DNA from 4 places in the Pantoea sp. X-Soil-ISGK-421 genome. Region 3 is predicted to be linked to each of the others. Evidence: predicted binding sites of a transcription regulator. Region 3 holds the regulator's gene; each other region holds the start of a gene.

Evidence for each region. The regulator Fur, encoded in region 3, represses iron uptake genes when iron is present. The targets are predictions, from matches to a motif close to ATAATAATGAGAACNACTATCAA.
Region 1: fes (enterochelin esterase) is a predicted target of Fur. The motif match lies at 1,602-1,624, and genes of this name have one in related genera.
Region 2: entS (enterobactin transporter EntS) is a predicted target of Fur. The motif match lies at 1,616-1,638, and genes of this name have one in related genera.
Region 4: AC6I8K_RS07765 (TonB-dependent siderophore receptor) is a predicted target of Fur. The motif match lies at 1,398-1,420, and genes of this name have one in related genera.

The regions. Positions count from the first base shown of each region.
Region 1 is NZ_AP035979.1:548,682-552,324, forward strand. It holds gene AC6I8K_RS02440 (enterobactin synthase subunit F) at 1-337, opposite strand, end outside; gene fes (enterochelin esterase) at 322-1,551, opposite strand; gene AC6I8K_RS02450 (TonB-dependent siderophore receptor) at 1,811-3,643, shown strand, end outside.
Region 2 is NZ_AP035979.1:540,587-544,229, forward strand. It holds gene fepB (Fe2+-enterobactin ABC transporter substrate-binding protein) at 1-300, shown strand, start outside; gene entS (enterobactin transporter EntS) at 295-1,545, opposite strand; gene fepD (Fe(3+)-siderophore ABC transporter permease) at 1,687-2,676, shown strand; gene fepG (iron-enterobactin ABC transporter permease) at 2,673-3,643, shown strand, end outside.
Region 3 is NZ_AP035979.1:1,198,518-1,202,160, forward strand. It holds gene glnS (glutamine--tRNA ligase) at 1-848, shown strand, start outside; gene AC6I8K_RS05500 (hypothetical protein) at 1,083-1,478, shown strand; gene fur (ferric iron uptake transcriptional regulator) at 1,539-1,988, opposite strand; gene fldA (flavodoxin FldA) at 2,343-2,873, opposite strand; gene ybfE (LexA regulated protein) at 3,011-3,286, opposite strand; gene ybfF (esterase) at 3,454-3,643, opposite strand, start outside.
Region 4 is NZ_AP035979.1:1,662,133-1,665,775, reverse strand. It holds gene treA (alpha,alpha-trehalase TreA) at 1-1,196, shown strand, start outside; gene AC6I8K_RS07765 (TonB-dependent siderophore receptor) at 1,459-3,558, shown strand; gene AC6I8K_RS07760 (GlsB/YeaQ/YmgE family stress response membrane protein) at 3,621-3,643, opposite strand, start outside.

The DNA.
Region 1 (3,643 bases), 650 kb from region 3:
CGCGCATCAGCGCGCGCGCGGTCGCTGGCGCATCGGCCTCATTCCGTAAATCGACAATCTGCGGCAGGCTAAAGGATTGTGGCTGCGGCCATTGCAACGCTTCGCCTTCTATCTCGCCAAAGGCCATGTTCAGCGTGTCGGCTTCCTGCATGCCCGCGACGATCGACTGAGCCAAAAGGGCGCTGTCAATATCACCGCGCAGTTCGACAAAATGCGCCACCGCATAGGCGTTGTGGTGCGGTGACAGCTGATCGGCAATCCAGATGCCGGGCTGTGCCGCGACTAACGGCAAGGTTTGTTGGTCGGTCATAGGCTTATTCTTCAGGGATTCGGACATGAATGCTCCGTTTTGCTCCACAGCGCTTGTAGACCACTCAGCAGGCCGCCGCGCCAACAGAGCGCGTCATGGCCGCCTTCCACCGGCAGGTAATTCACCTGATAACCGGCGGCGTTAAGCTGCTGTTGCAGTTGTTGATTAGCTTGCAGAATCAAGCCTTCGCGTTTACCCGCTTCGAGCCAGAAACGCAGCGGTTGGCGCGGCGCAAGACCGTTATCCAGCGCCTGCAGTAGCCAGCCGTGCGGATTGCCGCGTTCCGGCCACCAGAAGGAGCCGGATAAGCTGAGCGCATTGCCAAAGGTTTCCGGCCAGTGCAGCGCCGCATACACCGAAGCCAAACCGCCAAAGCTTTGTCCGGCGACGATGGTGCGATCCGCCTGCTGGCGATAAGGCGTTGAGAGCGCAATCTGCGGTAACAGTTCTTGCTGGATAGCTTGCCAAAACTGCGGGTTGCACGGCAGCTCGCGGCTGCGGTGCTCGCGGTCGATGATGTCGATAAACAGATACACCGCCGGTGGTAAGGTGCCAGCTTCGGTGAGCTGCTGTAGCGGCCCGGCAATCGGCATGCTGTGCGCCCAGAATTGCCCATCAAGTAGGATGGCCAGCGGTCGCTGTGCAGGATTAGCCTCGCCGGTGGTGTAAGTCCACACGGTGCGGCTGTTGCCCAATATTGCGCTATTCCATTGCTGCTGTTGCAGTTCAATGGCTGGCGCGGTGCCTTGATCTATCGCTTGCCACACCTGTTGATTGGGCGCGTGGGGCAGATGTAGCGGCGATACGCCCATGCCGCGGCCACCGGACCAGCCACGTAAGGTGTTCAGTGGATCGGCCTGCGCGGTAGGGAATTTGTCGCGCCACCACGTGCGCAGTGAGGACATGTCGGCTTCACCGGAGAAGTCAGTGGCCTGCTCATCGGGCATCAAACAGTAACTGCCGCGCCAGTTGGCGGGCAGCGCGGTCTGCCAATACCAGACGTTGGTGCCCGCCACGCGCATCAATGATTGCGGCGGGCGGCGCTGGTGGTGATCGGTAACGCCAGTAATGTTGATCCACACGCGCTGGGTCGACGATTGTGTTTCATCGCCTTGCGGGTCACGCCAGAAGAAGGTGACCTGACATTGGCCATCATCTGCTAACTCAATGCGGGGAATGCCTTGGGATTGTTGCGCCTGCCACCAGGCTTCACTGCCGGTTACATCATTTCGCCAGGTCATAGGGCTGCCAGTCGGTGTTTACGCGGAGATTTACATAAGCTTGATGAATAATACTATTGATAATAATTTGCATTTGCAATAGGGTGGCTGCGCTCAAAAATGAGCACGCTCGTTCCGCCTGATGCTTACCGTTCGGTAAGGTTGCGCTACGGAGGGTTTGAAGGGTCTGGAACGAGGCGCGATAGGAACAGGGATCTTCTCACCGGCGCGCCAGTTAAGCCTGTTGCGGCTTTTTCTGGCCATCCAGGAACGCAAAAAAATGAAAAAGTATTCACGGTTATCTGTAGCCATTTTAATTGAACTGGGGCTCAGCGCCTCACTGCTCTCTGGCGGCGCCTGGGCAGCGGACACTTCTTCCAGCAAAACCTCAGCCAGTTCGACCGACGCTCAATCCATGGACGGCGGCACCTTGATGGTCACCGCGCAGCAGCAGAACCTGCAAGCGCCGGGCGTCTCCACCATCACCGCCGACGAAATCAAAAAACATCCGCCCGCGCGTGATGTGTCAGAAATTATCCGTACCATGCCGGGCGTTAACCTGACCGGTAACTCCACCAGCGGCCAGCGCGGCAATAATCGCCAGATCGACATTCGTGGCATGGGCCCGGAAAACACCTTGATCATGGTGGATGGTATGCCGATCACTAGCCGCAACTCAGTGCGTCTTGGCTGGCGTGGTGAGCGTGATACGCGCGGCGATACCAATTGGGTGCCGCCGGAGATGATCGATCACATTGACGTGATTCGCGGACCCGCAGCGGTGCGTTACGGCAACGGCGCGGCGGGCGGCGTAGTGAATATCATCACCAAAAAACAGACCGATCAGCAGTGGCACGGTTCATGGAACACCTATTACAACGTGCCGGAACACAAAGCGGAAGGCGCTACCAGACGCACCAACTTCAGTCTCGAAGGGCCGTTGGGCGATGATTTCAACTTCCGTTTGTACGGCGGTTTAGCCAAAACGCAGGCAGATGCTTACGACATTAACGAAGGGCATGCGGCAGCGCGCACCGGCACCTATGCGGGCAGTTATCCATCGGGGCGTGAAGGCTCGGTCAATAAAGACATCAATGCCTTGCTAAGCTGGGCGTTTGCGCCAATGCAAACGCTGGAACTGCAGGCTGGCTTCAGCCGTCAGGGCAATCTGTATGCGGGTGATACCCAGAACACCAACACCAGCGCGCTGGTGAAAAGTCTGTATGGCGATGAAACCAACCGCTTATATCGCCAGAACGTCTCATTGAAGTGGACCGGCGCATGGGATAACGGCGTCAGCACCAATACCTACGCGCGTTATGAGAAGACGCGTAACTCACGCATTAACGAAGGTTTAGCGGGCGGCACCGAAGGCATCTTCTCCAACAGCAATTTCAACACCATTCAGCTGGATGACGTGCTGCTGCACAGCGAAGTCAGTATTCCGTTTGAACTGTTATTTAATCAAACTGCGACTCTGGGTACCGAATGGAACCAGCAGCGCATGAAAGATGGATCGTCAACCGCGCAGGCGGCGAGCTACGGTTCGGTGCCAGGCATCGACAACACCGGCCGCAGCCCTTATTCGCAGGCGGAGATTTTCTCGCTATTTGCTGAAGACAATATGGAGCTGACCGATAGCACCATGCTGACGCCAAGCCTGCGTTTTGATCATCACTCGATTGTCGGCAATAACTGGAGCCCGTCTCTCAACCTGTCGCAAGGTTTGGGGGATGATTTCACGCTGAAGATGGGCATTGGCCGCGCGTATAAAGCGCCGAGCCTGTATCAAACCAACCCGAACTATCTGCTATACAGTAACGGTCAAGGTTGCGCGGCCAGCACTGGCGCCTGTTATCTGCAGGGTAACAGCGATCTGAAAGCGGAAAACAGCATTAACAAAGAGATTGGGCTGGAGTGGAAACACCAGGGTTATCAGGCCGGTTTGACCTGGTTCCGCAACGATTACCGCAACAAGATTGAAGCCGGTTACGCGCCTGCGAGCAAAGCCTCCAATGGCACCACGGATATTTATCAATGGGAAAACGTACCGAAAGCGGTGGTTGAAGGACTGGAAGGCACCGTCAACGTGCCGTTCTCTGACAGCGTGACG
Region 2 (3,643 bases), 660 kb from region 3:
GGCTTCACTCTGGCAGCGCCACCCGCCACGGTTGAGCAGGGGCACAGCATGGGTCAGCGTAAAGACATCATTCAGCTGTCGGGCGAAAATGTCGCCAGCGGCCTGACCGGTAAAACCTTCCTGCTGTTTGCCGCTGACGATAAAACCACGGCGTCGGTGCTGAGCAATCCGTTCCTCGCGCAAAACGCCGCGGTGCAAAACAAGCAGGTTTACGAAATGGGTATCGATTCGTTCCGTCTCGATTACTACAGCGCCAGCAATTTGCTCGCGCGTTTGGAAAAGCTGTTCGTTAAATCATGATGCCTGTTCCGCCAGCGCTGGCGCTGGCGGATGGTAACGACGTAAACGCCCCATCACCCACCACATCACAATGCCCAGCAGCGCCGCCGCAAAGCCAAACACTGCGGCGGCCTGCGGTGGCAGCAGCCATGAACCCATTGCGCCAATCACCGCCGCACCAATCGCATCACCGGTCACGTTCTGCGCGGTCCACAAGCCGTTGATGCGGCCTAACAAATGATCCGGCGTTAATGCCTGAATCATCGCGTATTGCACCAGGCTGTTGATGGCGCTGAAGTAACCAAACGCCACCAGACAGGCTAACGCCAGCGGCAGATTCGGCATCAGGCTAAACAAACCCAACGCGATAAACGCCGCAATAGCGCTACCAAGCACCAGTTGTCCAGGACGCGCAGCGTGTTTCAGTTTACCGCTGGTGAACGCGCCGATCGCGGCCCCAAGCGGCACCGCGGCGTACATTAAGCCAAGCTGGTCAGCGCTCACTGACCAATGCGGTGCGAGAGAGGGATAGAGCACGCGCACCGCGCTGGCTAAGGTCACCAGCGCCCCAATCAGCGCCACCATGCCGACAATTGGACTGGCGAAGAGAAATTGCACGCCAGCCGCGAGGGATTTCAGCGGATGTTCACGCGGTTGCGGTGGAGGCGGCAAGGTGGGCAATTTCAGCAGCGTTAGCACGGTGAGCAGTGTACCGAATGCGGCAAGTGCGTAATTCCACATCACGCCGCCGTGGGCAATCACCAGACCGGCAATCGCCGGTGATAAAATCGAACCAAAGCGCACCGTTAACATGGTGATAGCGCCTGCCTGCATAATGTTTTCCCGACCCACCAGGGCCGGCGTCGCTGCCAGCAGCGCGGTGACGCCAATCGCGCCGAAGAAGCCATCCCAGAAGCCGAGCAGATAAACGGCGATTAATGAAGGTTCCGGCAGCGCGGCGTTGATCGCCAGTGCGATAAAGCCTAAGCCGCAGGTGGATCGGGCAAACAGGATCAGCTTCTTACGCTCATGGCGATCCGCTAATACGCCGCCGGTCAGCAGGCCGATAAACATGCCAGCAGCAGCCAGCGTCACCGCCAATCCCACCAGCAGCGGTGAATGGGTCAGGTGCTGAATCTGCACCGGCACCGCCACGGCAAGCATGCCGAGCGCGACAATCGAGATAAAACGCGCGATAAACACCGCGCGAAAAGCCGGATGGGTTTTCAGCAGCGAGAGATCGATAAAGTGGGAAGATTTGTTCATGTGTTCGCCTTATTGCACCAATTTTCCTCATCGTCCGCGAGGCGAGTCATGGTAACATAGCTAAACGCGAGTAATAACGATAACCATTATCAAGTTACATCGCGCATGCGACGACGTTGAACAGTGAAGGTTTAGAACGCTATGCGCCAGATTCGTGCATTAGCAGGCTCAGGGATTCTGCTCTTGCTCCTCATCGCGCTCAGCTTAATGCTGGGGGCAAAATCAATACCGCTTCCCGATGTATTTCATTCGCTTACCTCCAGCTGCAATAGCGCGGAGTGCGTGATTGTGCGCGACGCGCGCCTGCCGCGCACCTTGGCCGGTTTGCTGGCGGGCGTGGCGCTGGGGCTGGCCGGTGCGTTGATGCAGAGCCTGACGCGTAATCCGCTGGCCGATCCCGGCATTCTTGGCGTCAACGCCGGCGCAGGTTTCGCGGTGGTGATGGGTATTGCGCTGTTCGGCGCTGACTCTCCGGTGGATTGGCTGGGTTTCGCCTTTGGCGGTGCATTGTTGTCTTCATTGCTGGTGGCGATGACCGGCGCGATTGGCGGTGGGCGCGTCAATCCGGTGCGTCTCACCTTAGCGGGCGTGGCGCTGGGCGCGGTGCTGGATGGGTTAACCTCTGGTTTGTCGCTGCTCAATCCCGACATCTACGATCATCTGCGCTTCTGGCACAGCGGCTCGCTGGATATTCGCAATTTCGCCACGCTGCGCACGCTGTTCCCGGCGGTGCTGATCGGCAGTGTAGTCGCTATCGCGCTGTCGCAGGCGCTGAACAGTTTGAGTATGGGCGGTGACATGGCGACCGCGCTCGGTACGCGGGTGGCGCGCACCCAATTGCTGGGTCTGCTGGCGATTGCGCTGCTGTGCGGGGCAGCCACGGCGGCAGTGGGGCCGATTGCCTTTGTCGGTTTGATGACGCCGCACTTTGCCCGCTGGCTGGTGGGCAACGATCACCGCTGGATGCTGCCCGCAACTGCGCTGATCACTCCGATTCTGCTCCTCGCCGCCGATATTCTTGGACGCCTGCTGGTGGCGGGTGAACTACGCGTTTCCATCGTCACCGCGATGCTTGGTGCGCCAATGCTGATTGTGCTGGTGCGCCGTAAATTAGGCCGAGGTGCGCTATGACGCGTCGAGCCTGGTTACATACCTTGTGGCTGCTGTTCGCTTGTGGCTTGCTGGCATATTTAGCGATGACGCGCGGTGCATTGCCGATCAGCGGTGAACAAATCTGGCAAATTCTGCTCGGGCAGGGCGCCAGCAACGTCAAACTGATCGTGCTGGAGTGGCGCTTGCCACGCGTACTGATGGCGCTGCTGATTGGTGCGGCGTTAGGCATCAGTGGCGCGATTTTTCAGTCGCTGCTGCGTAACCCGCTGGGTAGCCCCGACATTCTTGGCTTTAACACCGGCGCGTACAGCGGCGTATTAGTCGCGCTGGTGCTGTTCAATCAAAGCGTCACGGCGATGACCGGCGCAGCGTTGATGGGCGGTATCGCCACGGCGGCGTTGGTTTATCTGTTTGCCTGGCGCAACGGCGTGGAAACCTTCCGTCTGATTATCGTCGGCATCAGCGTGCGTGCGCTGCTGATGGCGTTGAATTCATGGCTGATTATCAGCGCCTCGCTGGAGTCGGCGCTGAGTGCCGGCTTGTGGAGCGCCGGATCGCTCAACGGCATCACCTGGGCGAAAACCCCGCCGGTCATTGCGGTATTGCTGGTGGCGTTATTGCTGATGGCGTTGCTGGCGCGGCGGATGCGCTTGCTGGAGATGGGCGAAGATACCGCCTGCGCGCTCGGCGTGCCGGTAGAGCGTAGCCGCATGTGGTTGATGCTGATTGGCGTGGTGCTCACGGCAGCGTCAACGGCGCTGGTCGGGCCGATTTCGTTTGTTGCGCTGCTGGCACCGCAGATTGCCCGCCGTCTGGGCGGCGGCGTCAAAGGCGCTTTGCCGCTGGCGGCGCTGTGTGGCGCGCTGTTACTGATTGCCGCAGACTTCGCCGCACAGCATCTGTTCCTGCCTTATCAATTACCGGTTGGCGTGATTACCGTCAGCCTCGGTGGACTTTATCTGATTGTTTTACTGGTGCGGGAGGC
Region 3 (3,643 bases):
TGACTCAGTTGGTAAGCGAGAAGGTTGTAGAAGGCTGGGACGATCCGCGCATGCTGACCGTTTCCGGTCTGCGTCGTCGTGGTTACAGCGCCGCTTCTATCCGTGAGTTCTGCCGCCGCATCGGCGTAACCAAGCAGGACAATATCGTGGAGATGGCGTCATTAGAATCGTGCATTCGTGACGATCTCAATGAAAACGCGCCACGTGCCATGGCTGTAATGGATCCGCTGAAGGTCGTAATCGAGAACCTGCCTGCAGGTCATGAAGAGATCATCAGCATGCCGAATCATCCGAACAAACCGGAGATGGGCACGCGTGAAGTGCCATTCAGCCGTGAAGTGTGGATCGATCGCGCTGACTTCCGTGAAGAAGCCAACAAGCAATATAAACGTCTGGTGCTGGGTAAAGAAGTGCGTCTGCGTAATGCCTACGTGATCCGTGCCGAACGTGTGGCGAAGGACGATGAAGGTAATATCACCTGCATCTACTGTACCTGCGACGTTGATACTCTGAGCAAAGATCCAGCTGATGGCCGTAAAGTGAAAGGCGTCATCCATTGGGTTTCTGCTATTCACGCGTTGCCAGCGGAATTCCGCCTGTATGATCGTCTGTTCAGTGTGCCAAATCCGGGCGCGGCTGAGGATTTCCTCACCACCATTAACCCGAACTCACTGGAGACTAAACAAGGCTTCGTTGAGCCAGGTCTACGTGTAGCCGAGCCAATGGCAGCGTACCAGTTTGAACGCGAAGGTTATTTCTGTGCTGATAGTGTGTATTCACAGCCATCCAAACTGGTGTTTAACCGCACCGTTGGCTTGCGTGATACCTGGGCAAAGATCGGCGATTAAGCGTTTTTGACATCACGCGATATGATCATGTAAGGGCGAGCAATCGCCCTTTTTTATTATCTCTATTTGGCAAGCTACAACCTTTTATGCTGCCCGCCTCATCAAGCCTATAATTCCTCATTTGCGACTATTCTGACTTTAGAATAATTAACCCATTTGCCAGTGTGAAAAACTTTTTTTCAGGTAGGCTATGCGCTCTCAGACGTTGCTCCGCGGGTTATCTAAGGAAAAAAAATGACAAGTCTCGCTCAGGAAGCTAAGCATAGCGTGGTCGTTTTACATCAGCTTATCGAACGTATTTTCAATCAGGCAGAAGGTAGCGACGACAGTATTGACCTGTTTTTGTCGTACTTTCATCCCGAATTTAAAATGGTGACGCCGCAAGGCAAAAGATTGGATCTCAACGAAATGGAAGTGCTTTTTCGCCAGCTGCAGGGACAGCGTGAAGGTATGCGCATTGCGACCAGTGAGCACGCCATCATTTCGCAGCAAAGCGAGGAAGTGACGATTCAGTATCGTGAATTACAGATGATGAACGGTACCAATCAGAGCCGCATTTCACTGGCGGTACTGGATTGCAGCACCACCATTCCTCGCTGGCGTTACCTGCAAGAAACTTTCGTTGCCTGATTTCAGGTATAAAAAAACCGGCTCAAGCGCCGGTTTTTTTATACTGCATAGCACACTCAATTACTTATCGTGGAGCGAGTCGTCTTCGCGGCAGTCTCCCAGCGCACAGTGACCGTAGAGGTACAGGCTGTGGTTGCTGAGTTTGATGCCATGGCGAGTGGCAATTTCACGCTGACGCGTTTCAATTGATTCATCGCTGAATTCGATAACTTTGCCACAATCCAGGCAAATCAAGTGATCATGGTGATGCTGCTGAGTCAGTTCGAAGACAGATTTACCGCCTTCAAAGTTATGACGGGTTACGATGCCCGCGTCGTCAAACTGGTTAAGAACGCGATACACCGTCGCCAGGCCAATCTCTTCGCCCATATCAATCAGGCGCTTGTACAAATCTTCCGCACTGACGTGATGGGACTCGGGGCCAGGTCCCTGAAGCACTTCCAGAATTTTCAGTCTGGGTAGCGTGACTTTCAGGCCAGCCTTCTTCAATGCGGAGTTGTTGTCAGTCATGCGGATATTGTCCTGTTACTTTGCTAGTCACTTGCGGCGCAGGGGCCTTGAATGTTTAGGTCAACGCGCATTCTCATTTGCGTCTCATTATAGAACTCAAGCAGTGAAATGAAAACCAAAGCAACGTCCTTAATCACCAAAGGCTGTAAGGATAATGTCACTAACGTCTTCATGACGCTTGGGTTTTGGATTCCATTTCACTCAGCCTCATTCTACTGCCAGAGGAATAAGCGGATGACCATTGCGGGTATTCTACAGATTTGCGGGGAAAAGTTAAAAAACCGTAGCTATTATTTTTATAGGAAATTCCGTTACCCGATGTGAGATTACGCCCACATCGGGCAGAGCAGGGAATCAGGCTTCAATAATCTCTTTCAGCTGCAGCTCGTCAAAGATCTGCTTAACCCACTTCTCAACACGTTCGTTGGTCAATTCCGGCTGACGATCTTCGTCGATAGCCAGACCAAGGAAGTTTTTATCATCGGCCAGGCCTTTTGATGCTTCAAAATGATAGCCTTCAGTTGGCCAGTGACCGACGATCACCGCACCGTTCGGCTCGATGATGTCACGGATGGTGCCCATCGCATCACAGAAGTACTCAGCGTAATCTTCCTGATCGCCACAACCAAACAACGCTACCAGCTTGCCATTGAAGTCAATCTCTTCCAGCGTCGGGAAGAAATCATCCCAGTCACACTGCGCTTCGCCGTAATACCAGGTTGGAATGCCCAGCAGCAGGATGTCGAACGCCTCGAGATCTTCTTTGGTGCTCTTAGCAATGTCATGCACTTCGGCGACATCTTTACCCAGTTGTTTCTGGATCATCTTTGCAATATTTTCAGTGTTGCCGGTATCGCTGCCGAAGAAAATGCCTACGATTGCCATGGGTTAGGTAACCTCTTAAATCCTGATTGTGAATGTAAGTCAGTTGACTGCACAGTTATGCGAATAATAGCAGACCGGTAAAAAGTGCGGAACGTGTAAAGCCGTGACTTTGTGTTCCAGCGTGCGGTCTTCGCGCGTTACGACAGTTTGAGCTGTGCCAGCAGCATTTGTTCAATCAATTCGCTGCGACTGATATTTTGCTGATCGGCCAGCGTGCTGAGCGCGTCAACCGCTTCGCTCGACATCTTCAGCTCAACACGACGCAGCCCACGCACTTTATCGCGCTTGAGCTGATTACGTTTGTTGATGCGTAACTGTTCATCACGCGTCAGCGGGCTAGTTTTCGGGCGACCAGGACGCCGCTCGTCTGCGAAGAGATCAAGCGTAGTGCGGTCTGTCTGTTCTTTTGCCATGGTTTGTAAAACTGAGTGGGCGCGAACGGCGGAAAGGCGCTGCGCGATTAAAACATTATCGGCCCGACCACGGCGAAAAACACGCTGTGGCAAATTTTTAGCGCGACATCATACTCCAGCGCCTTCCCTGACGCCAATCCTAAAGCGCAAGCGGCAAGCTTTTGCTTTTACAGGTTAAAGAAACGCCGAACGGCGCGTAACACCGCATCGGGTTTCTCAGCATGCACCCAATGTCCGGCGCCGTTGATCACGTGCGCATGCGCCTGCGGGAACTGACGCAGCAGGGCTTCGCGATGCTGATTATCCAGATAAGGCGAATCGCCGCCGCGGATAAACAGTGCCGGATGCGACCACGCA
Region 4 (3,643 bases), 460 kb from region 3:
GGGACAGCTACTTCACCATGCTCGGTCTGGCGGAGAGCGGTCACTGGGATCGCGTGCAGGATATGGTGGAAAACTTCGCCACCGAACTCGATAAATATGGCCATATCCCCAACGGCAACCGCAGTTACTACCTCAGCCGCTCGCAGCCGCCGTTCTTCAGCTTGATGGTTGACCTGCTGGCGACGCATAAAGGCGACGATGTCTATCGCCAATACCTGCCGCAGTTGCAGAAAGAGTACGATTACTGGATGGCGGACAGCGACAAAGTCGCTGCCGGACAGGCCAGCAAACGTGTGATCAAACTCAGCGACGGCACGCTGCTCAACCGCTACTGGGACGATCGCGATGCACCGCGTACCGAATCCTGGCTGGATGACGTTAACACTGCCAATAAAGCGCCAGAGCGCAACAAGCAGCAGGTCTATCGCGATCTGCGCGCGGGTGCGGCGTCAGGCTGGGATTTCAGTTCGCGCTGGTTCACTGATGCGCACAACCTGGCGTCCATCCGCACCACGCAGTTGGCACCGGTCGATCTCAACAGCCTGCTGTTCCACCTCGAACAGACATTGTCTAAAGCGTCCAAACTGGACAAGCAGGATGACAAAGCCAAACAGTTTGCGGCGGATGCCGAGAAACGTCAGGCCGCGATCAATCGCTATCTTTGGGATGACAAAAAAGGCTGGTACGCCGATTACGACTTCCAGAAGAAGCAGGTTCACCCACAGCTGACCGCCGCGACGCTGTTCCCGCTCTATATGCAGTTGGCCGGCGACAAGCAAGCCGCACGCACTGCTGCAGCGGTGGAGAAACAGCTGCTGAAACCGGGCGGACTGGTGACCACCACGGTGAATAACGGCCAGCAATGGGATGCGCCAAACGGCTGGGCGCCGCTACAGTGGGTGGCGGTGGAAGGTCTGGAGCATTATAACCAACCGAAACTGGCGCAGCAGATTGGTCAGCGCTTCCTGCAAAACGTGCAGGCCACCTATGACAAGGAGCACAAACTGGTGGAGAAGTATGTGGTTGAAGGCGCACAGTTGGGCGGCGGAGGCGGCGGTGAGTATCCGTTGCAGGATGGTTTCGGCTGGACCAATGGCGTGACGTTGAAACTGCTCGACAAGTACTGCCCGAAAGACAAAACCTGTAACAGCGCCGGTGATATTCCTGATATGCCGGCGTTAACCTCCGCGAAGTAACCTTGTTCCTTAGCCCGGGTGAATACACCCGGCAACCGCACAATCCGTAGCGGCGCGATTTATCGCGCGTAGTAATGGCGGCATTATGCCCATCCAGAGAATGCGCAATAAATTGCGCCGCTACGGATGCTACGTGCCACCTTGTGCATTTTTCTCACACCATTCTTACAACAAATTCACACCTTGAAACACACCTCGCAAAAGATAATAATTCTCAATCTAATTTCTATAGCCATTCTCATTAAAACAACAGGAACCTCTCATGACCTCGCTGTTTACCTTTAAACGTGGCCGCGTGCTGTGTGCGCTGGCGCTGGCTTTACCGGCTGCCAGCTTCGCCGAAGAGTCGATTGTCGTCACGGCGCAACCGCAAGAAAGCGCCACCTCACCGACGCAGGGTTATCTTGCCACGCGTAGCAGCGGTGCCAGCAAAACCGATCAGCCGCTGATTACCACACCGCAATCCATCTCGGTGGTAACGCGTCAGCAAATGGAAGATCAGGGCGCACAAGATCTTAATCAGGCACTGGGCTACACGCCGGGCGTATTCACCAACTTTGGCGGCGCGGCCACGCGCTACGACACCATCGCGCTGCGCGGTTTCCACGGCGGCGATGTCGATAACACCTTCCTCGATGGCCTGCGCGTCATGAGTGACGGCGGCAGCTTCAACATCCTGCAGGTGGATAATTGGTTCCTCGATCGTATTGATGTGATTAAAGGTCCCTCTTCCGCGTTGTATGGCCAAACGGTGCCGGGTGGATTGGTGAACATGGTGAGTAAGCGTCCACAGTTCGCCGAAGAGGGCCATTTCCGCCTGTCGAGCGGGACGAACGCCACCAATAGCGCTGCGTTTGATTACACCAACGCCATTAACGATCAGTGGGCATTTCGCTTAACCGGCATCACGCGCAACAGCGATACGCAGTACGATCACACGCGTGAAGAGAAGTACGCGATTTCACCGCAGCTGATGTGGCAGCCAAGTGAAGACACCAATTTAGTGTTGCGCGCCTACCTGCAGAAAGATCCCTCTGGCGGCTATCATGGATCGGTACCAGCAGAAGGCACGCTTTACAGCCACAATGGCCGCACGTTGAGCGACGGCTTTTACGAAGGCGACAGCGCGCTCGATCAGTTCAAGCGTCGTGAACAGATTTATAGCTATGATTTTTCCCACCGCTTCAACGAAGTATGGTCGGTACACTCCACCGGCAGCTATAGCCACTCGAATACCGAGCTCGATCAGGTGTATCAAATTGGCTGGAATGCCACCAATCCAGACCTGTTGAACCGCTACTTCTCCGGCGAGCGTTCTTCGCTCAGCGCATGGGCTAACGACAACCAGTTGCAGGCCGATTTTGCGACGGGCGCGGTCCAGCATCGTGTGACGCTGGGCGCGGAGTATCATCGCTATAAAAACGACATTACTGAAGCCAGCGGCGCCGCCAGCGCGCTGAATGCGTGGAACGGTGAAGAAGTGGGCATCATGCCGGACTTCTCCTGGACATCGCAGACGCGCCGCTACTATCAGACCGGCTTGTATCTGCAGGACGAGTTGCAGTTGGATCGCTGGCATCTGGACTTATCGGGCCGCTATGACCGCATCGTCTCGGAAAACGGCACCAGCCGTCGTCAGGACGATCACATCAGTGGCCGCGCCGCGCTGTTGTATGCCTTCGACAATGGTATTTCACCTTACGTGAGCTGGAGCCAGGCGATTACGCCAGCTTCATTAACCGATCCGCAGGGCAATCAGCTGAAACCGACCACCTCTGAGCAGTATGAAGCGGGCGTGAAATATCAGCCGGTGGGCACGCGCGATATGTATTCGATCGCGGTGTACGATCTGACGCAGGACGATGTCGCCAACCGCAACGTGCAGGACGGCACGTACACGCCGTCGGGCAAAGTGCATTCGCAGGGCATTGAGCTGGAGGCGCGTAATCAGCTGACACCGCGCTTCAGCACCATCGCGGGCTACACGCTGAACCATCTGCGCTTTAAGGATTCCGTAGACGGTAACGACGGCCATACGCCGTATGTCACGCCGAACAGCATGGCGTCGTTGTGGGGGCATTATCAGTTTGATTACGGCTTGAGCGCCGGTGCCGGTGTGCGTTATATCGGTAAGCAATGGGCCGATAACGAGAACACTACGCGTTTGCCATCCGTGACGCTGTTTGATGCGTCGGTACGCGCGGATCTTGGTGCGTGGAATTCGCAGCTGAAAGGCGCCTGGCTGCAGGTTAATGCCAACAACCTGACCGATAAAAAATATCTGGCCGCCTGTTACGGCACCGGTTACTGCTATCGCGGGGCTGAGCGTACCGTGATGGCCACGGTGGGCTACGACTTTTAAGCAGGCATAAAAAAATCCGCCATCCTTTGCGGGATGGCGGATTTCATCAAATCTCTGCGCGGTTAACTTCGCACTTTACGGTAGA